Linked DNA regions of Bremerella alba. The protein of the gene in region 1 interacts with the protein of each later gene in a pairwise test. Links are inferred from orthologs where the notes say so. Each region holds a gene or a part of one and is shown on either strand. Other genes may lie near its edges.

Region 1 (16,479 bases):
CTAGAGAGACATCATGGCTCATACCCAATTGGCGGTCATCGGTGGTGGTCCCGGGGGCTACGCAGCAGCATTCTTGGCTGCCGACGAAGGAATGGAAGTCACCCTCATTGAAAAAGACTCGCGTCTGGGGGGGACGTGTTTGCTGCGTGGATGCATACCATCCAAAGCGCTGCTGCACGTCGCACGCGTCATCGACGAAGTCCACGAACTGAACAAAGACTGGGGTGTCACCTACAGTGAACCTCAGATCGAACTCGACAAGCTCCGTGCTCGCAAAGAAGGGGTGATCAAATCCCTGTCGACAGGGCTCGGTCAACTTGCCAAAAAGCGAAACGTGACCGTCATCAAGGCCAAAGCCAGCTTTGTCGATTCGAGTACGCTTGAATTGGAAGGGGACGACCCCTCCATTCCCGAAGGCGGCAAGCTAACCTTCGATCACGCGATCATCGCGACCGGTTCGGTGGCTGCTATGCCGCCGGCATTCCAGATTGACTCGCCACGGGTAATGGACTCGACCGGTGCGTTGGACCTGCAAGATATTCCCGAAACCATGCTGGTCATCGGTGGTGGCTATATCGGCCTGGAAATGGGCTCCGTCTATGCTCATCTGGGTACGAAGGTCAGTGTCGTGGAACTGACGGACGGGCTTCTGCCGGGTGCCGACCGTAATCTGGTCAAGCCGCTGGCCAAAAAGCTGGAAGGACTGTTCGAGGGACGCATTTTCACCAATACCAAGGTCGGATCGCTGGGCGATCGCGACGGTAAGGTTGAAGTCGCGTTCGAGGGCCCGAACAAGTTCGGAACATTCAAGTACGACCGCGTCTTGGTTTCGATCGGTCGCTGGCCGAATACCAAGGGAATTGGTCTGGAAAACACGCAGTGCGTCGTCGACAAGCGTGGTTTCATTGGCGTCGATAAACAGTTGCGTACAGCCGATCCGAAGATCTGGGCAATTGGCGACGTGACCGGCGATCCGATGCTCGCCCACAAGGCGACCCACGAAGGGCGTACCGCCGCCGAGGCCATTTTGGGTCATCCGGTCTCCTTCGAGCCTGCAGCCATTCCGGCCGTGATCTTCACCGACCCCGAAATTGCCTGGGCAGGGCTGATGGAAGGCGAGGCCAAGGCGATGGGCAAAAAGGTCGATGTGGCCATGTACCCTTGGGCGGCTAGTGGACGTGCCCAGGCATTGGGCCGCACCGATGGCTTGACCAAGTGGATCGTTGACCCTGAAACACAGCGTGTTTTGGGCTGCGGGATTGTCGGACCAGGTGCCGGAGAGATGATTTCCGAAGCCGTTTTGGCTCTGGAAATGCGAGCCGAAGTCTTTGACCTGACCTCGACTATCCACCCGCATCCGACCCTAAGTGAGACGGTTATGAATGCTGGGGAGGTATTTTTCGGGACTGCCACCGAAATTTACAAACCCAAGAAGAAGTCGTAAGGTCTTGCCACTAAATAACTTGTGGTTTTAATTGGGCTTGTGCCGATTCTGCTACTTGCAGAAGACGGAGAGGGTTCGCCTACCACTCGCTGACAAATACGGTCAGCGCGGTAGAATTCAGACTCGAAGCCCGCCTCGGGCCTAAGCCGAGATTGATCTTTGAGATAAGTTAATCGAGGGTTGCTTCGCCAGACAACGTCGCGCAATGAAGTCGCGGCGGAAGAGAATTTTCCCTGGCGCAAAGCAACGGACTGTAAAAAGGGAAGTTGCATGGCGAACGCCAAAATAATGCCTGCTGAAGAGAATTTGATGCGGAACAACCCGTCGACCTTTTCGGCAGACGTGGACCCGGCTGAAACGCAAGAATGGCTCGACTCGCTCGACTACGTTCTGGAAGGAAAAGGCGATGACCGGGTTCGCTTTCTACTTTCGGCACTAGAAAATCGTGCCCACGCACGCGGCGTCGATGTGCCGTTTGCTGCCAATACGCCGTACATCAATACGATTCACTCCTCGGAACAGCCGGCCTACCCAGGCAACCGAGAATTTGAACGCCGCATCAAGAGCATCATTCGCTGGAACGCGATGGCGATGGTCACGCGGGCCAACAAAAACTTCGAGGGGCTCGGTGGTCACATCAGCACGTTCGCTTCGAGCGCTACGCTGGTGGAGGTCGCTTACAATCACTTCCTTCGCGGTCGCGGAAGCGGCTATGAAGGGGACCAGGTTTATTTTCAAGGGCATGCCTCGCCGGGGATGTACTCGCGAGCGTTTCTTGAAGGTCGATTGACTGAAAAGAACCTGGAGAACTTCCGCCGTGAACTGCAGCCGGAAATGGGACTGTCGTCCTATCCGCATCCATGGCTGATGGAAGACTTCTGGGAATTCCCCACCGTTTCGATGGGCTTGGGGCCGATCTGCTCGATCTACCAGGCTCGCTTCAATCGCTACTTGCAAGACCGCGGTCTGAAAGACACCAGCAAGACACGCGTCTGGGCGTTTCTCGGCGACGGCGAATGCGACGAACCCGAAACACTGGGTGCGATCAGCCTGGCTTCGCGTGAACAGCTCGACAACCTGACCTGGGTCATCAACTGCAACCTGCAGCGTCTCGATGGTCCTGTCCGCGGTAACGGCAAGATCATCCAGGAACTGGAAGCTGTCTTCCGTGGTGCTGGTTGGAACGTCATTAAGGTGGTCTGGGGAGCCGAATGGGATCCGCTGCTCAAAGCCGACAAGACCGGCCTGCTGGTCAAGCGAATGGAAGAAGTCGTCGACGGTCAGTACCAGAAGTACGTCGTCGAATCAGGCGAATACATTCGTAAACACTTCTTCGGCAAGTATCCCGAACTGCTGGAACTGGTGAAGAACTACTCCGATGAAAAGCTGCAAAAGCTGACTCGCGGTGGTCACGATCCAGAAAAGGTTTACGCAGCTTACAAAGCGGCTACCGAATGCAAAGGCAAGCCGACCGTCGTCATTGCCAAGACGATCAAAGGCTACGGTTTGGGCGAAGCGGGCGAAGGTCGCAACGTCACCCACAACCAGAAGAAGCTCAACGAAGAAGAGCTACGCGAGTTCCGCACACGCTTCAGCATTCCGATCTCGGACGAAGAAGTCGTGAAAGCTCCGTTCTATCGTCCGCCGGAAGATAGCGCTGAAATGCGTTATCTGAAGAAGCGACGCGAAGAACTGGGCGGACCGGTTCCTTCTCGCCCGACCAATCATCCGACATCGCCAATCCCGACCATGGAGGAATACAAAGAATTCCTCGGTGGCAGCAAGGGAAAAGAAATGTCGACCACGATGGGCTTTGTTCGCCTGCTTTCCAAGCTGTGCAAGGACAAGAACATCGGCCAGAACATCGTGCCAATCGTGCCCGACGAGTCGCGTACCTTCGGTATGGAAGGCATGTTCCGCCAGGTCGGTATCTATGCCCACTCTGGCCAGTTGTACGAGCCGGTCGACTCCGATCAGCTGATGTACTACAAGGAAGCCAAAGACGGTCAGATCCTGGAAGAAGGGATTACCGAAGCGGGTTCGATGTCGTCGTTCATCGCGGCTGGCAACGCCTATTCGCAGCACGGCATCAACATGATTCCGTTCTTCATTTACTACAGCATGTTCGGCTTCCAGCGGATCGGTGACCTGATCTGGTGTGCGGCTGACACGCGTGCCAAGGGTTTCATGATCGGCGGTACGGCAGGGCGAACCACTCTAAACGGCGAAGGTCTGCAGCACCAGGATGGCCACAGCCATCTCAATGCGATCGCCTTCCCCACGGTTCGTTCGTACGACGTTTGCTATGCCTACGAAACGGCTGTTCTCACGCTGGATGGGATGTCCAAGCTGTACGAGCAAGGCGAAACGGCCATCTATTACATCACCGTAGGAAACGAAAACTACGCGATGCCAGAGATGCCCGAAGGTGCCGAGGAAGGGATCATTCGCGGAATCTACAAGCTGAAATCGCACGAAGCCGAAAAGCCGCGTGCCAAGGTTCAGCTGATGGGTAGCGGAACGATCACCCGCTGTGTGCTCGACGCGGCACAGATGCTGGCCGAAAAGTACAACATCGCCAGCGATGTATGGGCCGCCACCAGTTACACCGAACTGCGCCGCGATGCTCAGGCAATCGAACGCTGGAACATGTTCCATCCGACCGAAACGCCGAAGAAATCGTACCTTGAGACGATCATGGATGGGGTCGAAGGGCCTTTCATCTCGGCGTCGGACAACGTTCGGGCTTGGGCTGAACAGATCCGTCCTTACTTGCCTGGCAACATGGTTGCTTTGGGAACCGATGGGATGGGCCGCAGCGAAACTCGCGAAGCTCTGCGACGTCACTTCGAGGTCGACGCCGAGTCGGTGGTCATTGCCACGCTTTACGAGTTGGCTCGTACCGGCAAGATCGAGCGAACTGAAGTCGCTCAGGCCATCAAGGATTTAAATTACGACGCGGAAAAGCCAAATCCGTATTTTGCCTAACGGCACATTGGTAGCAGCGTCGGTCGGACAGACCCCCGGCCGACGAACGCTTTTCCATGCGACTAAAAATACGCATTCCTAGCAAGGTTATTCACCATGGCAATAGACGTACAACTGCCTGATCTGGGCGATGGGATTGAATCGGGAGACGTGCTTGTCGTTCACGTTTCGGTGGGCGACACGGTCGAAAAGGGACAAACCCTGATCGAGATCGAAACCGACAAGGCAACCGTCGATGTTCCCAGCACCGAGGGTGGCAAGATCGAAAAGGTCCACGTCAAGACCGGCGATACCATTGCGGTTCATGCGCCGATCGTGACTTTGGACGGGGCTGGTTCCAATAACGCGTCCCCTCCACCTGCCGCTGAACCACCGCAGGAAGAGAAAGCTCCGGAAGAGCCAGCCGTCAAGGAAGAAGCTCCTGAGCCGACTCCGGCCAAGCCAGAACCGAAGCAGGCTCCTGCACCTCAGAAGGCGGCTCCTGCCCCGGCGACGCCACCACGGCTGACCACGCCACCACCGGCGCCCGTTGCCGATGCTTCGAGCACCGACGAAAGTGTACCGGCCGGTCCGGCTGTGCGTCGCTTTGCCCGCGAAGTGGGTGTTGATTTGCGAAACGTCCAAGGCTCTGGCCCCAACGGTCGCATCGAACGAGACGACGTTCTGCGAACCGTTCGCGATCTGAATCAGGGTGGCGGTTCGGCTACTCAGGCAGGTGCGACTTCGGCTCCGGCCGCGACTGGTTCGTTGCCATCGCTTTCCGGCGAGGCGCACGAGGACAAGTACGGTCCGGTTCGCATCGAGAAGATGAAGAAGATCCGCAAGGTGACCGCCGCTCAGATGAGCAAGAGCTGGACCACCGCACCACGGGTCACCAACTTCGACGACGCCGACATCACGGCCCTCGAAGAGCTGCGTCAGCAAAGCAAGGACGACTACGCCGAAGCGGGCGTCAAGCTGACCACCATGCCGTTTCTGATCAAGGCCATCGCCGTAGGGCTGCGTGAGCACCCGGAATTGAACGCCTCGATCGACATGGAACAGGAACAGGTCATCTACAAAGACTACGTGAACGTCGGCATCGCTGTCGATTCTGATCGTGGTCTGATGGTGCCCAACATGAAGAACACCGATCGGATGTCGATTCCGGATATCGCACGCACCCTTCAGCAGACGGCTGCCGACATTCGCGGCAACAGTTTCGAGATGTCGACCCTGCAAGGCGGCACTTTCACGATCAGTAACCTGGGCGCGATCGGCGGCACTTACAGCACGCCGATCATCAACGTCCCGGAAGTCGCCATCCTGTTGGTTGGCCGCTCGCGGAAGATGCCGGTTGTGGTGAAAGATCAGATCGTGGCTCGCCTGATGATGCCGCTGAGCTTGTCTTACGATCACCGCCTGGTCGATGGAGCGACGGCTCAACGGTTCCTGAACGACGTGAAGTCGCTTCTCGAGAATCCCAGCAAGTTGCTGATGGCTCCTTAGTGTGCCGAGCTGACTCAACGTTGAACGAACATGCCCCCTCGCGTTGGCAAAATGCGAGGGGGTTTTTTTGTGGCGATTGAAGGGCAATGTGGCCCGATCGAGTGCCACCTGAAGGGATGCAGTGGAGTGGTCTCTGACTGGTGGTTATAATCCAATCAAAATAATTCGATATCTAGTGTATTGGTGGCCATGGCTAAGCTTCACATTACCTGTCCCAACTGCAGTACCCGTTATCCGGTCGCCGATGAGAAACTTGCCGGCCGGCGGGTCACCTGTAAAAAGTGCAGCGAAAAGTTTGTTGCGGAAATTGAAAGTGACGCGGTGCCGGCCCTCGATCCGTTTGCGGCGTCGAGTCCAGCCAGCGACCCATTAGGGGACGATCTGTTTGGCGATTTCACGTCATCGTCAGCCGCTGCGTCGCCGGCGTTGGGATCGCTGCCCCCGAAAAAGAGAAGCAGTTCCTCCGGATCGTTCCCCGTGATACCGCTAGTGTTGGGTGGCGTCGGCGTGCTGGTGGTGGTCATCTTAGTTGTCACGGTGATTTCATTTGCTTCCGGCGGTTCCGACCGGCCCTTTCAGATGAACGCCGCCCAGCAGCAGTTTAGTAAAGAGGACAGCTACAAGCAGCATTTTGACGTAACAGAAAAACAATTTGACAACATGCTTCAGTTCCTTACAGCGATCGAAGCGATTCAAAGCGAAGAGGACTTAAAGCAATTCGACGAAACGGTCAGAGGCCTGACTCAGGAAATGGAGTCATTAACCCATGGAGTCCGCAACATTCCACCGCTGCCCAAGGACATGCAGGAAAAACTAAAGCGAGAAGTCAGGCAGCAGCTTGATAGCGTAGAAGGTAGGGCCAAAGCTGCCGGACAGAAATTGGCGAAGTACACCAGTAATGCTCGTGTTGCGTATGCTGCCCAGCAGTATCATCAATCCCACAGCTACCTGGGTGGGGCTTTGGGCGCGGCCAATACTCGGTCGGACACGCGAAGGGAAGAAGTCGATCGCCAGCAAGCAATCAAATACGCCCATGTCCAGAATCCGCAGCAACTTCCCCAACTGTTGTATGAATTTGCCTTAGCCGATTACGCTAAAGCAAAGCAGGTTCTAAGTGTTCCGATGCCTCCTGATCAAATCAAGAATAAGGTAGACGAGATCAAGAGGCTGTATCAAAACATCCGTGAGTTCTCGCAAGATCTCGCCAACATCCCAGCCTTTCATGGTAACGTGGTTGATCCGGCTATCGAGAAGTACAAGTCCGATGTGCAAGAGATTCATGATTCGAATCACTTTCCGCTGGAGGGTCTCGCTACGAGTGGACTCCCTTTCATTGCGAATTCAACGGCTAAGGTGAACCTGGGCTTGTCGAACGAGATCAGGGGGAACTGGGAAACCATCAACGGCGAACGTCCCCACGCCGATTCCCAGGGTAAGGTTGGGCCGATGTTCCACTGCTTCACGCCCGAAGAGTTGGATACGTTCGTGCAGCGACATCAGGCTTACAAGTATCGAATGCCTGATCGCCGGTATGTTGTGATGTTCATCGATGAGCGATACGGACCAGAAATCGAAAAATGGAAGGCCCTGAAATATAATAACCGTTGCGAAGAGATGAGCACTAAGCTCATGAAAATTATATGGAAACCGTCCGATGAGGGCGAAGATTTCCACAGCATGGTGACCTCCGGTTACACGCTGAAAGTCCAAGAGATTGCCGGCGAGAACGTTGTGGTCATGTCGTACGACGAAAGTGTCCTTAAAAGGCGGGATGATTCGAAGTCTTCGGGATCGCGAGGGCGTTTAGTAGGCGGGCTTCCCTTTGGTGGCATGCCCGATATTCGTCGCCCTAGAATGCCTCAGATGCCAGAGCCAGGTTCGCAATTCGGTCCGCGTTTTCAACCGCCTACCGGGCTTGATTCAGCGAATCCACCGAGAGAGCCAACTGCGGGGCCTCGTGGCCCTCGCTTTGGGTCCCCTGGAATGCCAAATATGGGATCTGCAAGACGAGATCCTGCCCAGGAAGCGATTGAGAGGTTGGAGCAGCAATACGGTAAGGACAAATTGGTCCGCCTGGAATTCAAGACAATTACCTCGGACCAGGCCAAGCAGGTTCGGGAAATCATCAGGCCGTGGAGTTTGGCTCAGGCTTATGTCAATTGGCTTGATCCCGAGATCAACCAACGTGTCATCATGTTCCCTTACGATGGCGACATCGACGAACTGGCCTCGAAGATTACCTTTGGCGAGGTCGATGAGGTCCTCGCCAAGCAGCGTCGAATCCGCTTGAAATCGGTCTCGCTTCCGTAAAACACGCTCCGGTAGGTTACGATAACGTCACGTAGAGTGCGAACCGAAAATCGCATTGGGTGCATCTAACGCGATTTAAGAAAGTTCATGATCGTTATGGAAACGTTGAAAGCACAGATCGTCGAGTACAGCGAAGCTAATGAGTACGTTGCTACTCATTTCGCGACGGCCGTCTGCAATTCGTGCAGCGGCGATGTGTTCGAGCTTTTGATGAACGAAGAGGAAGGCGTTGCCGCTCGAATTTGCGTTACTTGCGACGAAGAACATGGCATTGGGGACAGTGACCAACATATCGCCAAGGTCGAAGAGATCTTTGATGTGCTCTGTACGTGCGATGGAACAAAGTTTCGCATCATGGCTGCTGTCTCTCTTAGTGATGATAGCGAAGACGTTCGCTGGTTCTACCTCGGTTGCAAGTGCGTCGAGTGCGGGCTGTCCGGCGTATACGGTGACTGGAAAAACGAATTCCATGGCTATCAGGTATTGCTAGACAACGTGTAACGACGGACCGTGAACAGTGATTCAACACACGAAAGCCGGTGTGCCGGACTCGATTGTCTTATGAACGCCAGTCAGCTTGTTCAGCAGATCATCGAAGACCCGATGTTTCTTAAAACACTGTCGCCCGACGAAGGGACCGCATTGGTTCCCAGCTTTGTTCAGGCATTCAACGAGCACAAATTGTGGCCGCAGGACGCGGCCAGCGTTATCGCGGAATGCAGTCCGACCGACGAGCAATTGCTAGGGCTTCTTCAAAGCAATTGCGAACGCTCTCAGAAGCTTGGGTTACACATCATTTCTCAGCTGATAGAGACTGAGAATGATAAGCTAAGAGTTCGCACGATCCTGGCTCAAGAGGTGCTCCGACTTCTGCAGACGGATTCTTTTCGTCCGAAGCGAAAAGGTATGAGGGGATTATGGGGATGGGCAGAATCCAGCAGCATTGGGATGGATATTAAGAAACCTATAGCTTCATAGTCGGAGAGTAAGCCTTGGTGGTTATTCGCGCCATACTGGCAGTCTTCATTGGCCTAGTGGTCGCATTTCTATTAGTGATTGCTGTCGAATTATTCAGCGCGGTGGTTCATCCGTTTCCTGCAGACTTTGGCGGAACGGAAGACGAGGTTTGCGCCCACGTCGAGAAATATCCGGCCTGGGTTTTGGCCGCGGTCTTGCCCATGTGGGCGATGGCCGTGTTTGGTAGCGTGTGGATCGCCCAGAAGATTGGCGATCTGATTGCGTCCCTAATGGTCGCTTTGCTGCTATTGATTGCGGTGGGGTTTAACCAGTGGATGCTGCCGTATCCGATTTGGTTTGAAGTCGCGAATTATGTGGCTTTTCCGTTAGCGACATTGGGTGCGATTGGAATAAACCGCACGACGGTAGATTCGTCGTGGAAAGAAGATAGGAAAACGAAAAGTCCTTCACCCTAGCCCTCTCCCAGCGAAGGGAGAGGGAAGCGTAGGTTGGCTAGGTGGACGCTTGACTTAGGTCAGCTTCCAGCCATCGGGCAGGCAGGCACCTTTTTCGACGACGGGGATGCCGTCGACGATGGTGACCCCTTCTGGGTATTCTTTGTCCGGCAGGTTATCGCAGTTATCGACGCGGACGTTATTACCGATGTGGCAATTTTTGTCGACGATCGCTCCCTTGATGACGCTGCCTGATCCGATCTTCATACGAGGTCGACCGGACGATTCGTGGGCTTCGGTTTCCGTTCGCGTTGCGTAGTAGTCGCAGCCCATCAGCACCGAGTCTTCGATGGTGACGTTTTCTTCGATCACGCTACGCAGGCCGATCACGCTGTTCTTGATGGTACAGCCTTTGCCGATCTGGCAGCCGTCGGCAATCATGCTGTTGCTGAAACTGCCTTCCATGACCATTGTCGGCGGCAGGAAGCGAGCCCTGGTGAAGATCGGGGCTTCTTCTTCGATGAACTCAAACGGTGGCTTCGGAGCCAACGTGGCGAGATTCGATTCATAGAACGCTTTGATCGTTCCGATGTCTTCCCAGTAGCTATCGAACATGTGCATCTGCACTTTTTTCGCTCGAATCGCAGCAGGGAAGATCTCTTTACCGAAGTCCTGGTAGTCGGTCTTTTCCAGCAGCTCGACCAGGGTGTCGCGGTTAAAGAGATAGTTGCCCATGCTCGCCAAACAGTCACGACCATTCGATTGAATCCCGCGGGCGTCGATCCAAGCTGGGTCGGTTCGCACGTGGGCCAATTCTTCGGGGGTCTGGGGCTTTTCGACGAAGCCGTTGACGCGGCCTGACTCGTCGATCTTCATGATGCCCAATCCGCTGGCGTCCTTCGAGTGAACCGGCAGGCCTGCGATAGAAACGTCGGCGCCCGACTCGATATGCGAGTCGAGCATTTCGCGGTAGTCCATCCGGTACAACTGATCGCCGGAAAGGATCATGACGTAGTCGATACCGTGCTGCTGGATATAACGCAGGTTTTTACGGACCGCATCGGCGGTGCCTTGGTACCAGTCGGAGCCTTCGCCGGCCGTTTGCTGAGCGGCCAGTAATTCAACAAAACCACCGCTAAAGTGATCGAAGCGATACGTCTGGCGGATATGGCGGTGCAAACTCACCGACATGAACTGCGTCAGCACGTAGATGCGGTTCATCTGGCTGTTCAGGCAGTTGGAGAGGGGGATATCAATCAAGCGGTATTTGCCCGCCAGCGGAACGGCTGGTTTCGAGCGGTATTTAGTCAGGGGGTAAAGCCGTGTACCTCGGCCTCCGCCTAGTACTAAGCTGATGACATTACGCATGGGTCACCTTCTCTCCAAGAAAGAAAAGCATTGGGTGATATTTCAGTTGGTGGCGTTCGAACGATAACGGGCAAGGTTGCCACTACGCAAGCCAATGCGTACCGGGCCACGCAATATTCGCGCAACTTTACGCAATTATTGCGCCGCAACGGATACGACGCCTACTTTCGATAAAATCCGCGTCGACGCTGCGCGCTATAGCGTTCCAGGGCTTCGTTGATGATCGGCAGAGCCATTTCAGAAGGCAGAATTTCGTCGACCTCAACCGACTTCCCTTCCAACATCTTGTAGTCTTGGAAGAAGCGTCGCAACATGTTTCGACGATGATTCGGCAGATCAATCGCTTCATTGTAGGAAGAGAATTCCGGGTCGGTCACTGCGACGGCGATAATCTTATGATCGAGCTTGCCGCTATCGACCATCGTCATCAGGCCGACCGCGCGAGCGGTGATCAGCGTCAGCGGGGCCACCGGTTCCTGGCAAAGGACCAACACGTCGAGCGGGTCGTCGTCTTCGGCGAGTGTTTGAGGGACGAAGCCGTAGTTGGCCGGATAATGAACGGCCGAATAGAGCATACGGTCCATTCGCAATAGTCCCGTATCTTTGTCCAGTTCATACTTGATGCTGGACCCAGTGGGGATCTCGATGACCGCACAGAATTCCCTTGGGATGTCTTCACCGGGGGTCACGTCGTGCCAAGCGTGCGTCATAGATGCGAATCTTCCTTAAGGAACAGGCTTTTTCCTGATTCCAATTGGTTTACCAAATTGCCATATTCGGTCCGGCTTCTCTGTTAGGCATAGTCTAACGGAAGCGAATCATTGCTTGTAAGCATCCGTCGTAAGTTGCGCCGCGTCAACCGCAGCCAGCGGAGCTAAGTTCATTTCACAACGAAATTTACGAGACGACCCGGAACGACAATCGTTTTTACGATTTGTTTTCCTTCTAGAAACTCTTGCACGCGAACATCCGATTTCGCGAGAGCTTCGAGATCGTCCTTCTTAATGTCGGCTGGAACCGTAATACGGCCGCGAACTTTGCCCATAATTTGCACGGGCACTTCGATCTCGTTGTCCTTGGTGTACGACTCGACAAACTGTGGCCAGGGCTCGTAGGCCAAAGTGTTGCTGTGCCCCAATAATTGCCAAAATTCTTCCGCCAAGTGAGGAGCCAAGGGCGAAAGCATCAACGTGAACCACTCCATGGCTTGTTTCGGCCGTGTCGATTCCTTGGTGAAAAAGTTCGTGAACTCCATCAAGCGGGCAATCGACGTATTGAAGCTGAGGTTGGTCAGGTCGTTCGTGACGCTCTTGAGCGTACGGTGGAGCATTTTCTTCTGCTCTTCGGTGGGCTCGACATCTTCAATGGCCGCGTTGAGCACCAACTCTTCCGCGTTGTGATCGATGAGCATTCGCCACGCTCGGTCGAGGAATCCGCGAACCCCCTTCACGCCATCCATCGCCCACGGCTTGGTCGCTTCGAGTGGACCCATGAACATTTCGTAAAGCCGAAGACTATCGGCGCCAAAATCTTGAACGACATGATCAGGGTTTACGACATTTCCGCGGCTCTTCGACATCTTATGCGCCCGCGAGTCGATCCGAATGCTGTGATCGGCAGCAAGCACGAAGCCATCCCCTTTCTTAAGGACATCGGCTTCAGTCAGCGCAACGGACTTGATCGGGGCACCCTTCGCATCGGCGAGCGAACCGTCTTCCTGCTTCTTGACGAGGTTGCTACCGACCCAGGTGCCGTCTTCCGTCTGAAAGCCCATATACTCGATCTCGCCCAAAATCATCCCTTGGTTGACGAGCTTTTGAAACGGTTCAGGCGTCGAGATGTACCCGCGATCGAAAAGCACCTTGTGCCAGAAGCGGGCATACAAGAGGTGCAGCACGGCGTGTTCGGCACCTCCAATGTAAAGGTCGACCGGCATCCAGGCCTTTTCTTTTTCGGGGTCGACAAAGATCTCGTCGTTCTTCGGGTCGATGAAACGAAGGTAATACCAGCACGAGCCAGCCCATTGGGGCATGGTGTTCGTTTCGCGTTTGTACTTCACGCCGTCGATCACTGGATAAAGCCACGACGGGTCGGCTTTTTCGAGTGGCGGTTCCGGTCGCCCGATCGGTTTGTAATCTTCGATCTGCGGCAAGTCGACCGGAAGCTGGTCGACCGGGACGGCGCGAATCTTGCCGTTGGGCTCGCCGTTGGCGTCGAGTTCTTTGAGGATTGGGAAGGGCTCGCCCCAGAAACGCTGGCGACTGAAGAGCCAATCGCGAAGCTTGAAATTGGTTGCTTCGCGGCCAAGACCGTTTTGTTCGAGATCGAGAGCGATCTGCGCCTTCATCTCGCCGGTCTTCATGCCGTCGTATTTACCCGAATTGATGGCCACGCCATCGAAGGTCGCACAGGCGGTTCCGGCCAAGACCGCATCGCGATCGATGTCGGACTTGTCGCCCGGATCGACCACGGCAATCACCGGAATATCGAACTTCTGAGCGAACTCGAAGTCGCGATCGTCGTGGGCAGGAACGGCCATGATCGCGCCCGTTCCATAGCTGGCCAATACATAATCGGCGATCCAGATCGGCACAGGCTGTCCCGTAACCGGGTTGATAGCATGCGAGCCAGAGAAAACGCCGGTCTTCTCTTTGGCCAATTCGGTGCGTTCCAAGTCAGACTTGAAAGCGGCGGTCTGGCAGTATTTCTTAACGGCTGCGGCTTGGTCGGTGGTGGTCAATTGGTCGACAAGCGGATGTTCCGGAGCAATCACCATATAGGTTGCCCCGAAAAGCGTGTCGGGGCGTGTTGTGTAGACGCGAAGCACATCGCTGCCCGGCTTGCGGGGATAACCGAGTTTCTTCCGCTCGATTTCCCAGGGGGTGTACTCCAGGTCGGTGCCGAGAAAGAAATCGACTTCTGCGCCGACGCTGCGGCCAATCCAGTTTCTTTGAAGCTGCTTAATGCTATCGGACCAATCGAGGGACTCGAGATCGCTCTCTAACCGCTCGGCATAGGCGGTAATGCGGAGCATCCACTGGCGAAGAGGCAAACGCTCTACCGGATATCCGCCACGTTCGCTCTTACCGTCGATCACCTCTTCGTTCGCCAATACAGTGCCCAACTTGGGGCACCAGTTGACCGGGGCCTCGCTGACGAAGGCCAATCGATGCTCGTCCTGGTACTCGCGTACGGCCTCTTCACCGGCGGATTGGACATCGTCGGGAATGGGAAGCTCGGCGATAGGCCGGCCTTTGCCGGCATCTTGGTCGTACCATGTGTCGAAAAGAAGAAGGAAAATCCACTGCGTCCAGCGGAAATACTCGACGTCGGTCGTAGCGACTTGACGCTGCCAATCGTAGCTAAAGCCGAGCATCTTCAATTGGCGGACAAACTCGCCGATGTTCTTTTCCGTGGTCTCGCGAGGATGCACGTTGTGCTTGATCGCATACTCTTCTGCCGGAAGGCCGAACGAGTCGAAGCCCATCGGGTGTAAGACGCTTTTGCCTTGCATGCGGGCAAAGCGGCAGACAATATCGGTCGCCGTGTACCCTTCTGGATGCCCCACGTGCAAGCCAGCACCACTTGGATAAGGGAACATATCCAAGACATAAAGCTTTTCGCCTTGCGGGACTTCAGGTGTGCGAAAAGTTTGATTCTCGTCCCAGTACTTTTGCCATTTGGGTTCGATCTGGGCCGGATTGTAGCGAGGCATGGGTGTTGTCCAGTCGTCTAAATTGCGGTCATGCCGCAGCTTGGTCTGCTTGCAAGTTGGGTCGTTGGGGCAGGGTTCGCCGCAAAATGTTGATACATAGGGCTTTCCCGCAGTCTCGCGAAGGTAACGATTCTAATGGCCCTCGCGAAAACTGACAATTCAAGGACCCCCTTGGTTCTCCGGAACGTTCGCGCTAAATGGAACCCAGAGATGAAATCTGTGCCAGGAATTCGCGAGAAATCCATGTTGCCAAGACGATTACCTTGGTAGACTGCTGGTTCGGAAATATTCTCAGCCCCCTCCACAAACCCCTGAATCCTTTATGCTTCACGGACGACGTCATCTTCAACTAGTTGATTCCGAACGCGACGCGATGCGAGTTGCCTGTCAGTTCAACGCGCAACTGATGGATTTCGTACGCCCGCATGTCAAAGCAGGCATCACCACCGAAGCGATTGACCGGATGGTGCACGAATATACGCTGGATCACGGGCATACACCGGCTTGTTTGAATTACCAGGGCTTCCCGAAGAGTTCGTGCACCAGTGTCAACGAAGTTATTTGTCATGGAATTCCTGACAAGTACGAACTTAAAGATGGGGACATTGTCAACGTCGATCTAACATCGATCGTCGATGGCTGGCACGGAGATCAGTCGGAAACGTTCCTGATTGGGGAAGTGTCCCCGGAAGCGAAACAGGTGACCCAGTGTGCGTTCGATTGCCTGTATCTGGCGATCGATGCGATCTACCCTGAGTGTCGTGTTTCAGAAATCGGCCGGGTAATTGTCGAAGAGGCGAAGAAATACAACTTTGGTGTCGTCGAAGAGTTCGTCGGTCACGGGCTCGGTCGCCGTTTCCATCAAGATCCTTCGATTCCTCACGTCCCGACACGTGCCGCGCATTCGGTTCGCCTGCTGCCAGGTGTCTGTTTTACGATCGAGCCGATGATCAACATTGGCGGCGCTGCCACTCAACTCGATCCAAGCGATGGGTGGACCGTCCGTACCCGCGACCGCAGCCTGAGTGCCCAGTTCGAGCACACGATCCTTATGACCGAGAATGGCGCTGAGATCCTCTCGATGACCAAAGATGGTCCTCAGAAGGCTCATAAGTTCTAAATCTCTAAGAACTTGGTCGAAATGCGATAGCACTGAAATCAATCTTGCCGGCGATCATGATTTCCGGTATTTCCTCGGGTAATAACTCAAGTTTTTGCCTGAGGGATCCGGCTATGTTCTGTTTTCGACCACTTTGCTTGTTGCTGCTGGCAGGCGTCTTGCCTTGCGCGGCCACTGCTCTCGCTACTGAACCCTACAAAGGACGCGTGACTACCGGGCAGGTCTTTACGCGTAGCGGTCCAGGGCAGAACTACTATCCGACGGCCTACCTGGAAAAAAACTCGATCGTGGATGTCTACCGTGAAGATGTCGGCGGCTGGTTGGCCATTAGGCCGACCGAGAACGAGTTCAGCTTAGTACGAGCCGAAGGCCTTTCGTATGGCGAAGATCGTCGAATTGCCCATGTCCGAACAGCCGAAGCACCGGCCTATGTGGGTAGCCAGATCAGCGACCAGCATCACATCACGCATGTGAAACTCGACCAGGACGAACCGCTGGAAGTGCTGGGGATTGTGGAACTTCGCGACCCTGAGAGCGGCAAGAAGGAAGCCTTCTACCGCATCGCCCCCCCGGCTGGTGAGTTTCGCTGGATCAACAAGCACTTCGTGGAAGCGATCGGTACGCCGCCCCTTCC
Region 2 (16,050 bases), on another replicon or contig:
CGATCAGGTTCCGATATAGCGTGCATGAAGCGAACGCGCTACGACAGGGTCACTTGTCCCATGGACTATGCAGCGTCCGTCACCAAAGAGCGTAAACGCATGCTCGCCAATGTTTGCTCGTAGCAAGTAAGGGTTTACTTCGATCGTTCCCAGCGGCTTCAATTTTTCGGCAAATGCAGTGAGGTCGATCATTTCGTTTTCGACAAAACTTAATTGAACCGCATCTCTCCCACATAGCACTGCAGATTGACTTCCCTTTTTCCCCGCAAGCCATTCGAATTCTCGACGACCACATGCCGGACAATCGGTGTTGTCTTTTAGGCCATCCAGTTTCACCGGCCGAATACGATTCTCCCACAGATCGAACACGGTCAACGCTCGGCTGACTTGCTGTGTATGACCGCTAAGAATTTTGATCGCTTCCATGCTTTCAATCGAAGCGATGACGCCGATGATTGGGGCAAGGATGCCAGCCGTGTCGCACGTCGGTGTGGTGCCTGGGGGAGGTGATTCCGGCACAACGCACCGCAGACACGGTGTTTCTCCCGGAACGATAGTCATGGTCTGGCCTTCGGCGCCAATGCATCCCCCATACACCCAGGGGATACCAAGCTCTAGCGAGGCATCGTTGAGCAGAAAACGGATCTCGAAGTTATCGGTCCCGTCGACAATCACATCGACGCCGTCGCAAAGCTGACGAATGTTGCGATGATCGACGTCGGTGATTTCAGCCTCGATGCGAATGTCAGCATTGGCTGCAGCCAAGTGATTCTTAGCCGCGATGGCCTTGGGCAAACGCTGGCGAACATCTTCTTCGGTGTAAATGACCTGCCGTTGAAGATTGTTCCATTCGATGAAGTCGCGATCGACAATTCTTAGCGTTCCCACGCCGCTGCGAGCCAATGTGTTGGCAATCACCGAACCAAGCGCACCCAGGCCTACCACTAGGGCTGTCGACTGAGCAAGCTTCTCTTGTCCCTCACGACCGAAGCGAGCATAGCTTGTCTGGCGAGCGTACCGAGCAAAAGGTTCTTGATTGGGATCTGTCATTAGGAAGGCTCCCACATTAGCCACAGACCGGCGAACTCAGCACCATTTTTGAGACTGGCCTGGAATTTATCGCAATGAGCACGAACTTCTTCTCCTGAAAGTACGCCAGCATCCAATTGTCGCGTGACGACCACGGGAAGTCGACGTTCGGGCTGCCAATTAGCATGAATCAAGTCTTCCGACACGACCGCGAATTTTGCCCAGTCGGGAGTCGGTTTGCCGGGGCTAATCTCTGCTCCTAACAGGAGATGAGAATGGGCTTCGGCAATGATTTCGAGCGATGAATCGGATGGCAAAACGAGCATCAAAACGGCCGCTGAACGGCTCAGCCGTTCGATTTCTATTTGGGGATATCCATCCGGCCAAACAATCAACGGCAAGCCAGCAATATTGCCAGAATCGATATAGGCGAGGTCCCCCCTGCGGTGGATGGGGGTTATGGCATTGGCGATCAATTCCTTGTCATTGCGGTAGCTTCCACGTGCAGCGCGAACAACCCACCGGCGATCTTCCTGGTAGAAGCTTTCACCACGAACCCGAAGGTCACGTAGTCCGATGAGCGGTGCATGCCCATTTAATGCATAGATCGCAGGGTTTTGAATGCTCCATAGGCAAGGTTCAGGGATAACGGCCTTCCAAGCCTTTTGCCCATGCAATTCTGTCGGTCGAAAGAAGTACTTCGCTTTGAGTGTCTGCGCTTTGCTGCTGATCGGACCTTCCAGATAAGGAGAATCGGCATCTTCTCCTTCGCCTGGGAAATACCAGACTTCCGCTTCTAGCGTTGAAGTCTTTCCTTGACGAAGCATGTTTAGGCCTTCAACATTTTGAGAGCCACCGCGAGATGCTTCCCGGTCACCGAGTCAGGGTTTGCTGCGATCTCTTCCGGCGTTCCTGTTGCTACCATGTTGCCACCTTCATCGGCGGCTCCGGGGCCAAGGTCAATGATATAGTCGGCGGCCGTCATGACGTGGATGTTGTGCTCGACGACGATCAGCGAGTGACCGATTTGCAGAAGGTTCTCGAAGCAATCCAGCAGCTGCACAATGTCGGCAAAGTGCAAGCCGGTGGTTGGTTCGTCCATGAGAAACAAAGTGCGGGCCTTTTTGGTAGTCGCCAAATTGCCGGCTAGTTTCAACCGTTGGGCTTCCCCGCTGGAAAGCGTATTGGCCGGTTGGCCGAGACGAAGGTAGTCGAGACCTACTTCATTAAGCAGGTTTAGCTTGCCTTGCACCTTGGGCTGACCGCGGAAGAAAACGAATGCCTCACGAACGGTCATATTCAATACGTCGGCAATGCTCTTGCCGCGGTAGGTGATCTCCAGGACTTCCTTTTTATAGCGTTGTCCCTTGCACTCAGGACACTTGACGTAGACATCGGCCATGAACTGCATGTCAATGGCGATGTGCCCGTCGCCATTGCAGCTTTCGCAGCGGCCTCCTTGTACGTTAAAGCTGAAGTGACTGGCGGTCAGGTTTCGTGTCCGGGCCTGCATGGTTCCGGCAAAGACGTTGCGGATCTCGTCGAAGGCTTTGATATAGGTAACGGGATTTGACCGCGGAGAGCGTCCAATGGGCCCCTGATCGACGAGCACCACATCATCGATTTGACCATCGCCGAAGACATCGTCATACGGCAGACTCTGGATGTTTTCTTTCTTCTTGCGTCGGCAGAGCGCTGGATAAAGTGTTTGATCGACAAGTGAGCTCTTGCCTGCCCCGGAGACGCCTGTGACAACCGTTAGGACGCCAAGTGGAAACTCGACCTCCAGGTTCTTAAGGTTGTTACCACATGCTCCCTTTAAGCGGACTCTCCCGTGGGTGGCTGTCCGTCGGTCTCGCTTGCGGACCACGCTGCGATGGCCAGAGAGGAACTCGCCGGTCAGGCTGTCTTCATCCTCTTCGATCTCGGAGGGCGGCCCTTGAAACATGATCTCTCCGCCACGTTCCCCTGCCCCGGGACCGAACTCGACGATCTGATCCGCCGCGCGAATGAGCGACTCTTCATGTTCGACAACGACCACCGTATTGCCACGGTTTCTCAGGTCAATAATTGCTTCATTAAGTCGCGTGATATCGCTTGGGTGAAGTCCGGCTGTTGGTTCGTCAAGCACGTACAGCATGTTCACCAAGCTCGATCCGAGCGTGCTGGTGAGAGTGACCCGCTGGGCTTCCCCACCACTGAGCGTTCGCAGTGATCGGTCCAATGCAAGGTAGCCTAGGCCGACGATGCACAAGTACTCTAAGCGAGCGAGTACCTGCGGGAGCACTTGGCGGCAAAGGGCGCTTTGATAGTCATTGAGGTTCAATTGACGGAAGTGCTCGAGGGCATCCACTATTTTCATCGAGGCTATCTCGGCGATATTTTTACCACCGACACGAACGGCCAAGGCTTCCGGACGGAGACGTGTCCCTCGGCAAGACTCGCACATGCGGAAGCTTCGCCATCGGCTAAGGAAAACCCGCATATGCATCTTGTATTTGCGGCGTTCAAGCCAGGCAAAGAAACCTTTGAGGCCTCCGAATTCACGTTCCGGTACGCCTTCGATGATCAGATTGACCTGTGCTTCCGTCAGATCGCGGTAAGGACTATTGACGGGAATGTCATAGTCGGGAGCCAACGCGATCAGCTCTTCCAACTCGTGTTTGTAGGCTGGCGTATTCCAGGGCGCGATGGCACCTTCGGCAATCGACTTACGACGATCTGGGACAATCAGATCCATGTCCATGTCGATAATGTTGCCAAAGCCTTCGCACTCGGGGCATGCGCCCAAAGGACTGTTGAAGTTGAACAGACGCGGGTCGGGTTCAATGAATTCTAAGTTGCATGCTTCGCACCGAAGTTGACTGCTGAAGCGAAGGCTTTGCCAGGTGGTTCCATCGATTTCGACGGCAGTCCCCTGCCCTTTCAGTTCACCTTCCTCTTGTAGTTGAAGCAATATCTCGCAGACACCGTCCCCATGCGCGAAGCCTGTTTCGAGCGATTCACGGAGGCGTTCGATTTTGAGCGATTCGAGCGTCAGTCGGTCGACCACCACCGAAATCGATTCGCCTGATTCGAGTCGCTGGGTGAGGGGGCCGTCTTGGTCTGGCGTTAACGAGATGGTTTGCCCGGCAACGATTGCTCGTACGAAGCCATCTTCACGTAGCTGTTCGGTGACCCCTTCGCATTCATCGCTTTCACAGGTAACAGGAAATGCGACCATCATCCGGCCACTCGCCCCAGCCTCGCTGAGTTGATCGGCAACACGCCCAGGGGTGTCTTTGGTAATCGGCTGATTGCAACTCGGGCATATAATATGGCCGATCTTGCTGAAGAGAAGCCGCAGGTAATCAGTCGTTTCGGTGGCCGTACCCACTGTGGAACGGCTTGAGCGGGTGTCGTTTACCTTGGTGACAGCCAAAGCTGGCGGAATGTTATCGATGCGGTCGGCATCCGGCTTTTCCAGTCGATCGAGAAATTGCCGCGTGTAGGCCGAGAAGCTCTCGATATATCGACGCTGTCCCTCGGCGTAGAGCGTGTCGAGGGCCATGCTGGTTTTACCGCTCCCACTGACACCACAGAAGACAATCAGCTGACGGTGTGGAATGTCGAGATCCACCTTTTTCAGGTTATGAACTTCGACCCCTCGGGCTTCAATCTGCAGTGTCGACAAGGCTCGCCTTCCTACTGGACGGGATCCATCATGGCAAAGGAACTTTTTATAGTAACGAGAATGTTCTCGTGAGAATACCAGGGGGGAGGACTGTCCGCTTGTTCAGGCTTTGGGGGTGAGATAAGTTTTCTTTGTTCCAAGTACCCGCGGTCTGCCAGGAGTAAAGTGAATATGAAGATTCAGAACATCGATCAAGGCGATTCGATGAAAGTCGAGATGGACGGCGTCGACGGATGCCAGGTAAAGCAATTGATCAGCCAGCAAGATGGTGCTCCGTTGTTCGCCATGCGCCAATTTGAAGTCGCCCCGGGAGGTTACACCCCCCACCACCATCATCCCTACGAGCACGAAGTCTACGTGATCGCTGGGGAAGGCGTCATTTTGGAAAAGGACTCGCCCCGTCCTATCAAAGCAGGAGACGCAATTTTGGTCGAGCCGGACGAAGTACATCAGTTCCGCAATACGGGAACCTCGCCGCTCAAGTTCCTGTGTCTGGTTCCTAACGCAGCTAACAACGCCCAGTTCCCGCCAGAGTGCCAGGAATAGCACATTCTTTCGGTGACGGTCACTCTAGCCCTTTCCTCACGGGGACGAAGAAGGAAACCTTTTCATGTCGGTCGAAACGGATATCCAGAAGCTGCGAGACCAGATCCGCTATCATGATCGGAAGTACTACGTCGAAGCCAGTCCCGAGATTTCGGACCTTGAGTACGACAAGCTTCTCAACGAGTTAAAAGAACTGGAGTCGCAGTACCCAGATCTGATTACGCCTGACAGTCCCACGCAGCGAATCGGCGACGCCCCGGTTCCTTACCTGGAGCAATTCGAACATCGTATCCCGATGCTTTCGATCGACAACACTTATAGCCTTGAAGAGTTGAAAAAGTACGGGGAGCGAATTAATAAGCTATTGCCCGACGAGAAGATTGCCTGGGTTGTGGAACTGAAGATAGACGGTGTGGCGGTATCGATTTTATATGAGGATGGTGTCCTCACGCGGGCGTTAACGCGAGGTAACGGAACGGTTGGGGACGATATCACGCATAACGTTCGCACGATCGCCGATGTGCCGCTCAGGCTGTCGGGCGAAAGTGTTCCGCCGGTAGTGGAAGTTCGCGGCGAGATCTACATGACCAACGCCGATCTGGTGAAGCTTAATGAAAGGCAAACTGAAGCCGGGCAACCTGCCTATAAGAATACTCGCAATGTAACAGCCGGAACGATCCGTTTGCTTGATCCTCGCATTGCCGCCGAGCGTAACCTGCGGGTCTTCTGCCACGGTGTCGGATACGCCGAAGGATTAAAGGCAACCTCGCATACTGAATTCCTGCAAGAGTTAAACTCTTACGGCCTGCCAGCGACACCATTCGTGAAATCGTTTGTCGATTTTGATTCGGCAATCGAGCACTGCCAGGAATTGATCGAGTCGCTGCATGAACTTGAATTCGAGGTCGACGGGCTTGTCTTGAAAGTCGATCGATTCGAGCAACGAGAACGTCTTGGGACAACCTCTAAGAGTCCTCGATGGCTGATCGCTTATAAGTTCGAGAAGTACGAAGCGATTACCAAGGTCAATAACATCGAAGTCCAAGTCGGCAAAACGGGCGCTATTACGCCGGTGGCGATCTTGGAACCGGTAGAACTAGCCGAGACGACCGTTTCGCGGGCCAGTTTGCATAATGCGGATGAAATCGAGCGTAAGGATGTGCGAATCGGCGACGTTGTGGTTGTCGAAAAGGCCGGTAAGATCATTCCGCATATCGTTCGCACGGAGAAACACGAGCGAAAAGTAGATTTGCCGCCCTTCCCTTTTCCTAAGAACTGCCCTTCGTGCGGTACTCCGGTCGTCAAGGATGAAGGAGGGGTAACCATCCGTTGCCCCAATTGGCAGGGTTGCCCGGCTCAGATTAAGGAACGCATTCGTTACTTTGCCACACGTAATGCGATGGATATCGAAGGTCTGGGAGACAAACTGGTCGATATGCTGGTCGACGAGCAGCTAGTGAAAACTTACGGCGATTTGTATCGGCTTACTTCCGACCAAATCGCTGCCCTGCCCCGCATGGGAAAGAAGTCTGGCGACAATCTAGTTGCTGCGGCAACGGAAAGTAAATCGCGGGGGCTTGGCCGCCTATTGAATGCACTTTCTATTCGCCATGTCGGTGCTCGGGGAGCAGAGCGTTTGGCCATGCACTTTGGAACCATCGACAAGTTGATGCAAGCATCAGAAGAAGAACTTGCCGAAATCGAAGACATTGGTGGCGTAATCGCCAAGAGTGTCTGCGAGTATTTCCTAACCGAATTCGGGCAGGAAACCATCGAAGATCTGCGGGGCATAGGGGTTTCGATGGAGACGGTCAAGCGAAGTGCAGATTCTGGCCCGGCGGTCTTCGATGGAATGGCGTTCGTTGTGACCGGCTCGCTAGAGAAGTTCACGCGGGATGAAATCGAAGAGCTGATTCGGGCGCGTGGCGGGAAAGCGTCGGGAAGCGTTTCTAAGAAGACAAGTTTTGTCATTGCTGGTGAAAAGGCCGGTAGTAAGCTTGAAAAAGCCCAAGCCTTGGGAGTGCGAGTTCTTAATGAACAGGAATTTGCTGATCTGCTGGCCGAGAAGGACGCAGGTGTTGACGGCTAAACCCGCACGAACTGGGTTGGTTTCAAACGGGTCGATTTGTTATCGTCACCCAGAGTTTATGGAACAATAGTCGGTTCGCAGGTTTAAATTGCCTGGAACTGAAATGCTAGCGTCGCAAGGATGCGTCAAATGCGCGTTTGTGGATTCACAATTCTGCGAGACGGAGTGCGGTTCGGGTACCCGTTTGTTGAGAGTATTCGTTCGGTATTACCACTGGTCGACCGATTCGTCATTCAAGTAGGGGATTGCTCCGACAATTCTCTGGAAGTCTTGAAGGCGATCAACGATCCCAAGATCGACATAGAAATCACGCCATGGGATCCCGAAATGAGGAAGGCCGGCGAAGTGCTGGCCCACCAGACCAATCTGGCAATGGACCGTTGCGATGGGGATTGGTTTTTCTATATCCAAGCGGATGAAGTGATCCACGAAGACGATTACCCTGTGATTCGACGGGCGATGAAAGACAACTGGCACAAGCCGTGGGTCGATGGTATTCGCTTTCGATATTTACACTTTCGGGGTGACTACAATATTCGAGATCCACTGGGGTATCGACGGCAGGTTCGGATCGTGCGAAATGATCGCCACATTCGTAGCGTTGGCGATGCTTGCGGTTTCGGGAAGAATGGCCACCGCTTACGGTCTAGCCTAATTAATGCTCGTGTTTTTCATTACGGGTATGTCCGTCCCCCGAAGGAAATGGCCGAAAAGGCTGCTCAATTCCAGCAGTTCTACGTCTTCGATAAAAAGGGTAACCAGGTCCGTAAGATCAAAGACCGCCCGTTAGAAGAAGTGGGCGAATACATTTACGACATGCAGTCTTGTGTTCCTTACAATGGAACTCACCCTGCTTTAATGGCGGATCGAATCGAAGCCAAAGACTGGGAAACGCCTGATTTCAAGCATATTCCGCTGTGGCGAAATAAATTCTGGTGGCACGGGCGCTTGAAGAAAGCCGTTCCGCAGATCTTCAATCCTAAGCAACCACGGGTTGACCATGCCTCAAAGAAGTTGCCGACGACTCAGTTGGATTCACCTGCCAAGGCGGCTTAAAGTTTATCCGCGTCGCCGTGAGATGCGCGGCGATAATCGTATTGACCTCCTCTTATGAATTCGCGATTTGATTTTTACTCGCGAGCTTCATATCGATTACACCGTCCCTGAAGTACGTTTCTGGGACATGTTGAGAAAAAAGGCCATTTGATTCTTCTGAATCAGATGGCCTTTTATTGTCTTTGATGCTGTGAACGGCTTGGATCGACTACTTTGTTGAAGTCGACGAAGGCTCGATGTCTTTCAGCGATCGTCCTAACCGCTTTCGGCTCCCGCCACGCGTGGTGGTGCTGCCGGAACTGGAAGAGTTGCTGATCTTCTCCGTCTTAGCATTTTGCAGAAAACCCAACATGTTTTTGTCGGAACCTTCGGCTTCGGTCGGCATTCCGATTTCTTCCACGGCGTCCGAAACGCCTAGCAAGACGGCCGACTTGACTCCGTTACGCATCCACTCGAAGAAATTGAAGTTGTTGCTCATATTCCAAATACCCTTTCTAACCGCCCGAGACTTGTGTGGGCGCGAAAATTACCAAGATGATTGAGGCGGGTCTAGGTCAAAACGCCCGCAACAATACCGGGCAATAGGTTTCATTGGGGACTATTCAGATTTCAGTCGAGTGAGTGCTCGCATACCACGGGCGATTGTGGCCACTCTCCTTCACCGAAAATGGGCCACATCAAAACTGGAAAACTCAAGGACAGTTCATTCGCTATAACCGGAACCGCCTTGTGTGAATTTAAAATGGGCAATCTAAAAAGACCGTTATGCTTGTACAGAGTCTGACGATAACCAGTGCTATCGTACGGAAACGATTGGCAATTATTGGACGAATGCTGGCCGCAGGAGGCAGGTGAACGATGAGCGACGGTTATCGCAATCACGGTGGAGAAGAGCACGCCTACGAACCTTACAGTTGGGGTTCTTTCGCGTTCGGGATCATTTTGGGCGTGGTCTTGGTCTATGTTTTTGCCGTTCGCCCTTCGGAAGAGCAACTTCACGACCTCAACATCCGCGTCTCGCGTCTGGATCGGTCGGTCGAAAAGCTGAGTAAGGCAGCTTCTACCATCAGTGGTACCAATGATCTGCTGGCTTCTTTGGAAGAACAGAAGTTGCTGACCCAGCGTGTCAGTGCAGTCAACGATCAACTACTGACTCAGTTTCAAAGGCTGACGTCGATGGAACTGGCCATGCACGAGGCAGAAGTTACACTCGATCGAATTTCGAGCCTGCATGATCGTGTCGCAAACCAGTATCCTGCTGCGATCCAGGCCGAGCATGTGTTCAACCAGTCGGCCAATTTGAACTCTCAGCTGATTCTGTCTCAGAATGACGTCCGTAAGGCAAAACTTACGTTGGCGGATTTGGTCAACCTGCAGGATCGACTCGTCCTGCAAGCACAGCAAGCAAACCAGGCAGACTTGGTTTTGCAAAATGTTTTTGCGATGCAGCAAGAATTGGTTGATGGGCAATCTCGAACGGAAAAAGCCCGACAAGTTGCCAATGACATGATCCAGATTGAAGCCGACTTGATCTGCCAGATGGGAGATTCCCAATTTGCGGTTCAATCTTTGGAGCAACTTCTGACGATGCAGAAACAGTTGAATCATGCCGGACACGATATGGAGGAAGCGCAGTCCAATGTGGGGGAGCTCCTAGCTCGTCTTGGATCCCCGACGCCCGCTTCGCCTCCGTCCTCGCCAGTCAGTCCGTGGAAAGTGATTCAAAGCCTGACCAGCCAAGTGAGCCAGCAGCGACTAGTACCGATGACCCCGTCGGAATTTCATCGCCTGGCGGAACACTTGACGCAGGGAGCACCCCCTGCTGTTGCCGACCTTGTCGCACCGAGTGCTGCGAAGGTCCGTTAACGCGATTGATACGCAGACTGCGTCGATAGGCTCAGGATAATACAATTGCAGTTTGATACGGCGGCACGGAGGCCTTTAGTCCTTGTACGCCAGCATTAAGAGCGTCCCTTGCTGTTCGCAGCTCGGGACGCTCTTTTTTTGCCTATGTTGCACGCATTGATGAGACCGAACAAGCCGATTGATTCATCACGCTAACGATTGATCTTGGCAACAGGTCAGAATTTCCTTATACGACTCTTTTCGGTAATTGCCCACCTAGGAGTCCGATAAGGAAATTCCCCGAATGGGATGGTTCTCTCCGCAATCAATACAGGTCTTGTCCCTAGTTACGCTACTGACGCTAGCTTCAAGCGTGCGCGCTTCGGAACAGGCGTCTTTGGATGGAATCGGATTAAGCTACTTCGACCAGGCACCTACCGAAAAGTCGGACGCTGAGTTCGTCCACTATCTGATGCCTGAAGGCGACGTACAATCCTCGTTGTCTTCTGTGCTGGAGGTGCCTCCGCTGCCAGAGCTACCCAAGCCAAAGCCAGAAGAAGAAAAGCCTGCAGAGCCCAAGCCGGAAGAGATAGAGAAACCGAAAGAGACCAAGCAGGAAGAGGAGCCGGAGGAAGAGGAAGATACGTATGGATATTTCGAATATGTTCCGTACGGACAGTACTACCATGTCGACTATTGGCTAGGTGAGGCAATCTGGAAAAACAGTGCAGAGCTAGGCTTAAATGGGCAAACAGGTAATACCGAATCTAACAGTTTGCGTGTCGGCGCTAAAATTAAACGCGAAGGGAAAGGGACGATCTTTTCCGCAGATATTCGCCATCTTCGAACGAGCGACAAGGACGGTCTCACGCAGAACAACGCCTACGTGAAACATAAGTTGGAATGGCCACTGAAGCTTCATAAGAATTGGTCCTTGTTTGAAAAAACGGACATCGAATACGACGCATTCAAAGCGTTCGATATGCGGTTGGTTTTCAACGGCGGTGTGAGTTACAAGCCGTATAAGACCGATGCAACAGATTGGACGTTGTCCGTCGGTTCTGGTTTTTCACAGGAATACGGCAGTCCTCAGAAGGGGATTATTCCGGAAGCGACGCTTGGATCGGAATTAAACCATCAGCTTACCGAGAAACAGTCATTTCAGCTCAAATTTGAATTCTTCCCTGCATTTGAAGCCGACCAGGGCTACCGCAGCGTGACCGATGCAAGCTATACGATAGCTTTGGATCATGGACTTTCGTTGAAGATCAGCGCTGAAGATCGCTACGACAGTACCCCCAACGATCGCAAAAGAAATGACTTGGATTATGCCTGTTTGCTGATCTGGCAGTTCTAACTGGCTCGGAATGCTGCTTAGCGCATCGCTCGCTTGGTTTATACTGGAGCAAGTCTGAAAGAGTATCTCGCCCCAGCCGAACTTCCTCGGAGCGTTCTACGATGCGTACCCTATTGCTGTCCTGGACTTGCTTGCTTCTGTTTGTCTTCTCGTCCGCAGTCTTTGCGGATGATGCCAAGTTAAAGGCCTTGATCGTCGATGGTCAAAATAATCATGGAGTTTGGCCCAAAACGACTCAGATGATGAAGTCATACCTAGAGGATTCAGGGAAATTTACCGTAGATGTCGCTACGACAGGTAAGAAATCAACCGATGGGTTTGCTCCCGTTTTCAAAGACTATGATGTCGTCATCAGCAATTACAACGGTCAGCGTTGGCCTAGTGCTACGGACAAGGCCTTTGTCGAATATGTGAACTCTGGCGGCGGCTTCGTTGTCGTACATGCTGCGAACAATGCGTTTGGCGACTGGGACGAATACAACCGCATCATTGGGCTAGGGGGTTGGGGTGGCCGTAATGCCCAGAGCGGGCCTTACGTTTACTTCAACAAGCAAGACGAAATCGTCCGCGATACCTCCAAGGGTAAAGGGGGGCACCATGGACGCCAGCATCCATTTCAAGTGATCGTGCGGGACGCAGATCATCCGATTACTCAGGGAATGCCCAAGTCGTGGATGCACACGCAAGACGAATTATACGATCAGCTTCGTGGCCCTGCTGAAAACATGAAAGTGCTTGCCACTGCCTATGCCGATCCAGCGACCGGCGGAAGTGGACGGCACGAACCGATGATTATGACCATCGACTATGGCAAAGGCCGCGTTTTCCACACGCCGATGGGGCATGCCGAATATTCAATGGAATGCGTTGGTTTCATTACGACCTTGCTTCGCGGAACAGAGTGGGCCGCTACGGGGAAAGTTACTAAAACGATTCCGGATGATTTTCCCGAACCCAACGCCGAGGCAAAGCGTCCGTTTGAAGCGGAAAAGAATTAGTTGATCGCTTAGTAGGTGGGCATGCTTGGGTCGATATCCTGAGCCCAAGCGTGGATACCGCCGGCCATATTCTGCACCTTGGGGAACCCTTGTTGACGCAGCCACTGGGTGACTCGCATACTACGTCCCCCGTGATGACAATGCACGACAATGTGCCGCTGACGGTGTGGTTCTAATTCGCTTAGACGATCCTGAATCTCGCTCATGGGAATGAGCGTAGAACCGTCAATGCGGACCAAGTCGAACTCATTCTGTTCGCGGCAATCCAGCAAGACGAAATCGGCCTTCTGGTTTGTCAGTTCTTGAACGTCGAGGCAGGTTGTTTCGATAGGTAGGCTGGTTTCTTCAGACATTTCTATTTCCTGGCAGTTGGAAGTTAATGTACCGACGAATCTAAAGGATGAGGCCGTCCATCGTCCAGTAGGACGTAATCTGATAAGTTGGATGGTTTACAGGATGCACGTCTTACTCAGCCAGTTTACCGATTAGCATGAATCTCGAAGCAACCCGAACATTCTCAATCGAAGTCATCCAAACGCTTCAGTCGGCAGGGTTTCAGGCACTTTGGGCAGGGGGGTGCGTAAGAGACTTGCTACTGCGAAAGCCGTCGAAAGATTTTGATGTCGCCACCGACGCCACGCCGGATCAGGTCCGCGATCTTTTCGGTTTCGATCGAACACTGCCGATTGGGGCCTCTTTTGGGGTTATCACCGTGCAAGGGGGCAAGCGTCGAGGTCAGGTTGAGGTCGCCACTTTTCGGACCGATTTGGGGTATTCCGACGGTCGTCGGCCAGATGAAGTTCGCTTTAGTAGTGCCGAGGAAGATGCTCAGCGACGCGACTTTACGATCAACGGGATGTTCTATGATCCTATCCAAGAGAAGATTCTCGACTATGTCGGCGGACAACGCGACCTGAAGAATCGCCTAGTACGCAGTATCGGCAACCCATACAAGCGTTTCGAGGAAGACAAGCTGCGAATGCTCAGAGCTGTAAGGTTTAGCTCAACCTTTGCTTTTGATCTAGAACTGCAGACTCAGCATGCGATCCGCGAGTACGCCAGGCATATTCACGTCGTGAGCGCGGAGAGAATCGCTTCCGAGATGCGGCGAATGCTGACTAACGATCATCGCATGATCGCCGTGAGAATGTTGCGAGATCTGACTTTGCTGCACGAGATTTTTCCCGAAGCAGATTCAACCGTGGGCCATGCGCTGCGGTGGAGCGAGACCTATCATTCGCTTCAGCGTTTAACACTGAGTGACTTTCGAATCGCGATGGCGCTACTATTGAGATATCCCTGTCAAAATAGCGTGTTGAATGGCAACCCTCTCAAGCCAATTCAGCCAGCCGAAAGGGTGTGCGATCGCTGGAAGTTAACCAACGACGAGACAAAAACAATTCAATGGTTGCTACGGCACGAATATACTATTCGCCATGCAGAACAAGTTACTTGGCCAAAGCTTCAGCGGTTATTGATTGCTGACTCGGCACCGCTGTTGCTAGGCATGGGGTATGCCATTCAGCGAGCTCGTGATTACTCAACGTCCGGCGTAGAATATGCCGAATCTCGCATGAGCCTGCCAGAAGAAGAATTGAATCCCCTTCCTCTCCTCTCTGGCAGCAACTTAATTCAAGCTGGATTCAAGCCAGGTCCGCAGTTTCAAAGAGTGCTTGAAGCGGTTCGCGATCAGCAACTGGAGAAACGCCTGCACACCACCGAAGAGGCTTTGGCTTTCGCTAGGGCTAATTGGGATTTAGACCACAGCTAAACTGACAACAAACCAGACAAAGAACAGACAACCGAAGGACGACCCGATGCATTTTCTACTGGAATTAATCATTCGCTGGGCCCACATCATACCGGCTATCATTCTCGTAGGAGGAACGCTTTATATGGTTTTGGCATTGCGTCCCGCGATACAAGCAACCGAGTTTTCCGAAAAGGACGAGTTAAAGTCGGCAATTCGTGCGCGCTGGGCCAAGGTTGTGATGATCTGTGCCGGCATCATTCTTCTTAGTGGGATTGCATCCCTGGTGCTTCAAGCAACCACGTATACGTTCCCTCAGAAGTATTATCATCCCGTAGCTGGGATGAAGTTTTTATTGGCGTTGGTCATTCTTTACATTGCCAGTTTGCTGAGTGGGCGTAGTAAGAATGCAGAGAAGTTCCGCGAGAAGGAGGCCTTCTGGCTGAAGCTCAACGCTACTCTGGCAGTCATCTTGGTGTTGATGGCCGGAACGCTACGAGTGGCCGATCGCGTGCCTAAAAATGCCGATTCTGCCGATTCTGAGGTCTTAGCTCCTTCCCAGGAAGGGGTGACCGGCGAGAATTCTTAATGTATTGGGGGAAAGCGACTAAGATAGAGTCACGCCGGGGGCTACCTCCTTTAAGGCTGCTGGCGTTTTATATTCCCCTTCGACGATAGGTGTGCCTGCCATGTCCAACCGAAACGAGGCCTTGGCTGTCTTGAAGCTAGCTCGCGATGCGCTCCTCGCTCGCATGACCGAAGCGATACTCGACCAAGCCGAAGAGATCGTCGCCGATGCGGAAGGAGAATCGTTTCTCAGCGAGATCGAATCGTTGTACGACCAAATGGGCAATAAGCTGGCGCACCTAAATCAAATGATTGCCAACTTGCCGGCTGAGCTAGAACCGCAATTGGATGCGTACTCATACGATCGGGAAGACGAAGCCGACGAAAAGCCAAAGGCCCGGTTACCTCATATTCCAATCGCATCGCAGTCGGCTACGCAGCTGGCGCCAAGCATCGAACGCGATGACTTAATCGGACTGCCCGCTCCCGGCGTTAGTCAGCCGAAGGCCCCTGCTTTTGCTCGTTTTGTTTCCCATATCGAACAAGGCGAAATCGATCAGGCTGGAGATGTCATTGCTCATATTTTTGGTTTGTCTCCTTTTAGCGGTATGAAGTGCGCAGAAACCTTCTCCGTTCGGTACGAAAGCGATACGGCCGTTGTCGTCAAGGCGATGCGTATTAGACAGGAACTTACGCATAACCGTTTTAACGATGCCTTAATGCTGATGCACGAATGCTTCGGACTTCAGGGAATCGAGGCGATGATTGCCCTGCAAAAGATGCGGGAGATTATTGCTGCTCCCTCTAGCAGTTAGTACAACACATTCTTTCACCAAGCGATAAATGGGAGTCTTCATGGACAAGAAGCAAAAGAAGCGTCTCGATATTCTTCAGAAGAAGATGCAAACATTGAATCAGAAACTTGCCGGAGTCAAGGAACAAGCAGACGAACCGGGAGAAGTGGAAGCAGTCGAGCAAGAGATTGCCAAAACTCGGGAAGAGATCGAAAAGCTCAAAGCTTCCTAAAAAGATTCGCATATCTCTTGGCGGTTGCTTAAACTGCTAGTCGCCCCCTCGTCCCTCAATTTCCCACCCTCTGGACGACCATTGTGATGCGACGAACTAAAGTCTTCTTGGCAG

What was found.
Region 2: the proteins of leuS (region 1) and ligA interact in binary tests that used the Escherichia coli proteins (3 or more experiments, as listed by UniProt). The link is inferred for Bremerella alba from one-to-one orthologs.

Annotation. Positions count from the first base shown.
Region 1 is NZ_JABRWO010000002.1:201,604-218,082, reverse strand. The notes cover bases 11,691-15,118. They hold leuS (leucine--tRNA ligase), read right to left. Parts: upstream 14,726-15,118; coding sequence 11,891-14,725; downstream 11,691-11,890. Other genes in these bases: map (type I methionyl aminopeptidase), read left to right, coding at 15,048-15,118; HOV93_RS04025 (inorganic diphosphatase), read right to left, coding at 11,691-11,720. Also shown: lpdA (dihydrolipoyl dehydrogenase), read left to right, coding at 14-1,444; aceE (pyruvate dehydrogenase (acetyl-transferring), homodimeric type), read left to right, coding at 1,733-4,432; HOV93_RS04055 (2-oxo acid dehydrogenase subunit E2), read left to right, coding at 4,529-5,920; HOV93_RS04050 (zinc-ribbon domain-containing protein), read left to right, coding at 6,110-8,230; HOV93_RS04045 (hypothetical protein), read left to right, coding at 8,318-8,731; HOV93_RS04040 (hypothetical protein), read left to right, coding at 8,792-9,208; HOV93_RS04035 (hypothetical protein), read left to right, coding at 9,226-9,663; HOV93_RS04030 (glucose-1-phosphate adenylyltransferase), read right to left, coding at 9,718-11,010; more of HOV93_RS04025, read right to left, coding at 11,172-11,690; more of map, read left to right, coding at 15,119-15,845; HOV93_RS04010 (hypothetical protein), read left to right, coding at 15,959-16,479.
Region 2 is NZ_JABRWO010000003.1:375,829-391,878, forward strand. What follows is about bases 4,826-7,824. They hold ligA (NAD-dependent DNA ligase LigA), read left to right. Parts: upstream 4,826-5,312; coding sequence 5,313-7,337; downstream 7,338-7,824. Other genes in these bases: HOV93_RS07215 (cupin domain-containing protein), read left to right, coding at 4,874-5,248; HOV93_RS07225 (hypothetical protein), read left to right, coding at 7,467-7,824. Also shown: HOV93_RS07200 (ThiF family adenylyltransferase), read right to left, coding at 4-1,050; HOV93_RS07205 (hypothetical protein), read right to left, coding at 1,050-1,856; excinuclease ABC subunit UvrA, read right to left, coding at 1,859-4,702; more of HOV93_RS07225, read left to right, coding at 7,825-8,393; HOV93_RS07230 (hypothetical protein), read right to left, coding at 8,602-8,871; HOV93_RS07235 (hypothetical protein), read left to right, coding at 9,252-10,259; HOV93_RS07240 (DUF481 domain-containing protein), read left to right, coding at 10,543-11,595; HOV93_RS07245 (ThuA domain-containing protein), read left to right, coding at 11,697-12,593; HOV93_RS07250 (rhodanese-like domain-containing protein), read right to left, coding at 12,602-12,946; HOV93_RS07255 (CCA tRNA nucleotidyltransferase), read left to right, coding at 13,084-14,364; HOV93_RS07260 (hypothetical protein), read left to right, coding at 14,411-14,932; HOV93_RS07265 (hypothetical protein), read left to right, coding at 15,033-15,725; HOV93_RS07270 (hypothetical protein), read left to right, coding at 15,766-15,936. UniProt on the Escherichia coli protein: DNA ligase that catalyzes the formation of phosphodiester linkages between 5'-phosphoryl and 3'-hydroxyl groups in double-stranded DNA using NAD as a coenzyme and as the energy source for the reaction.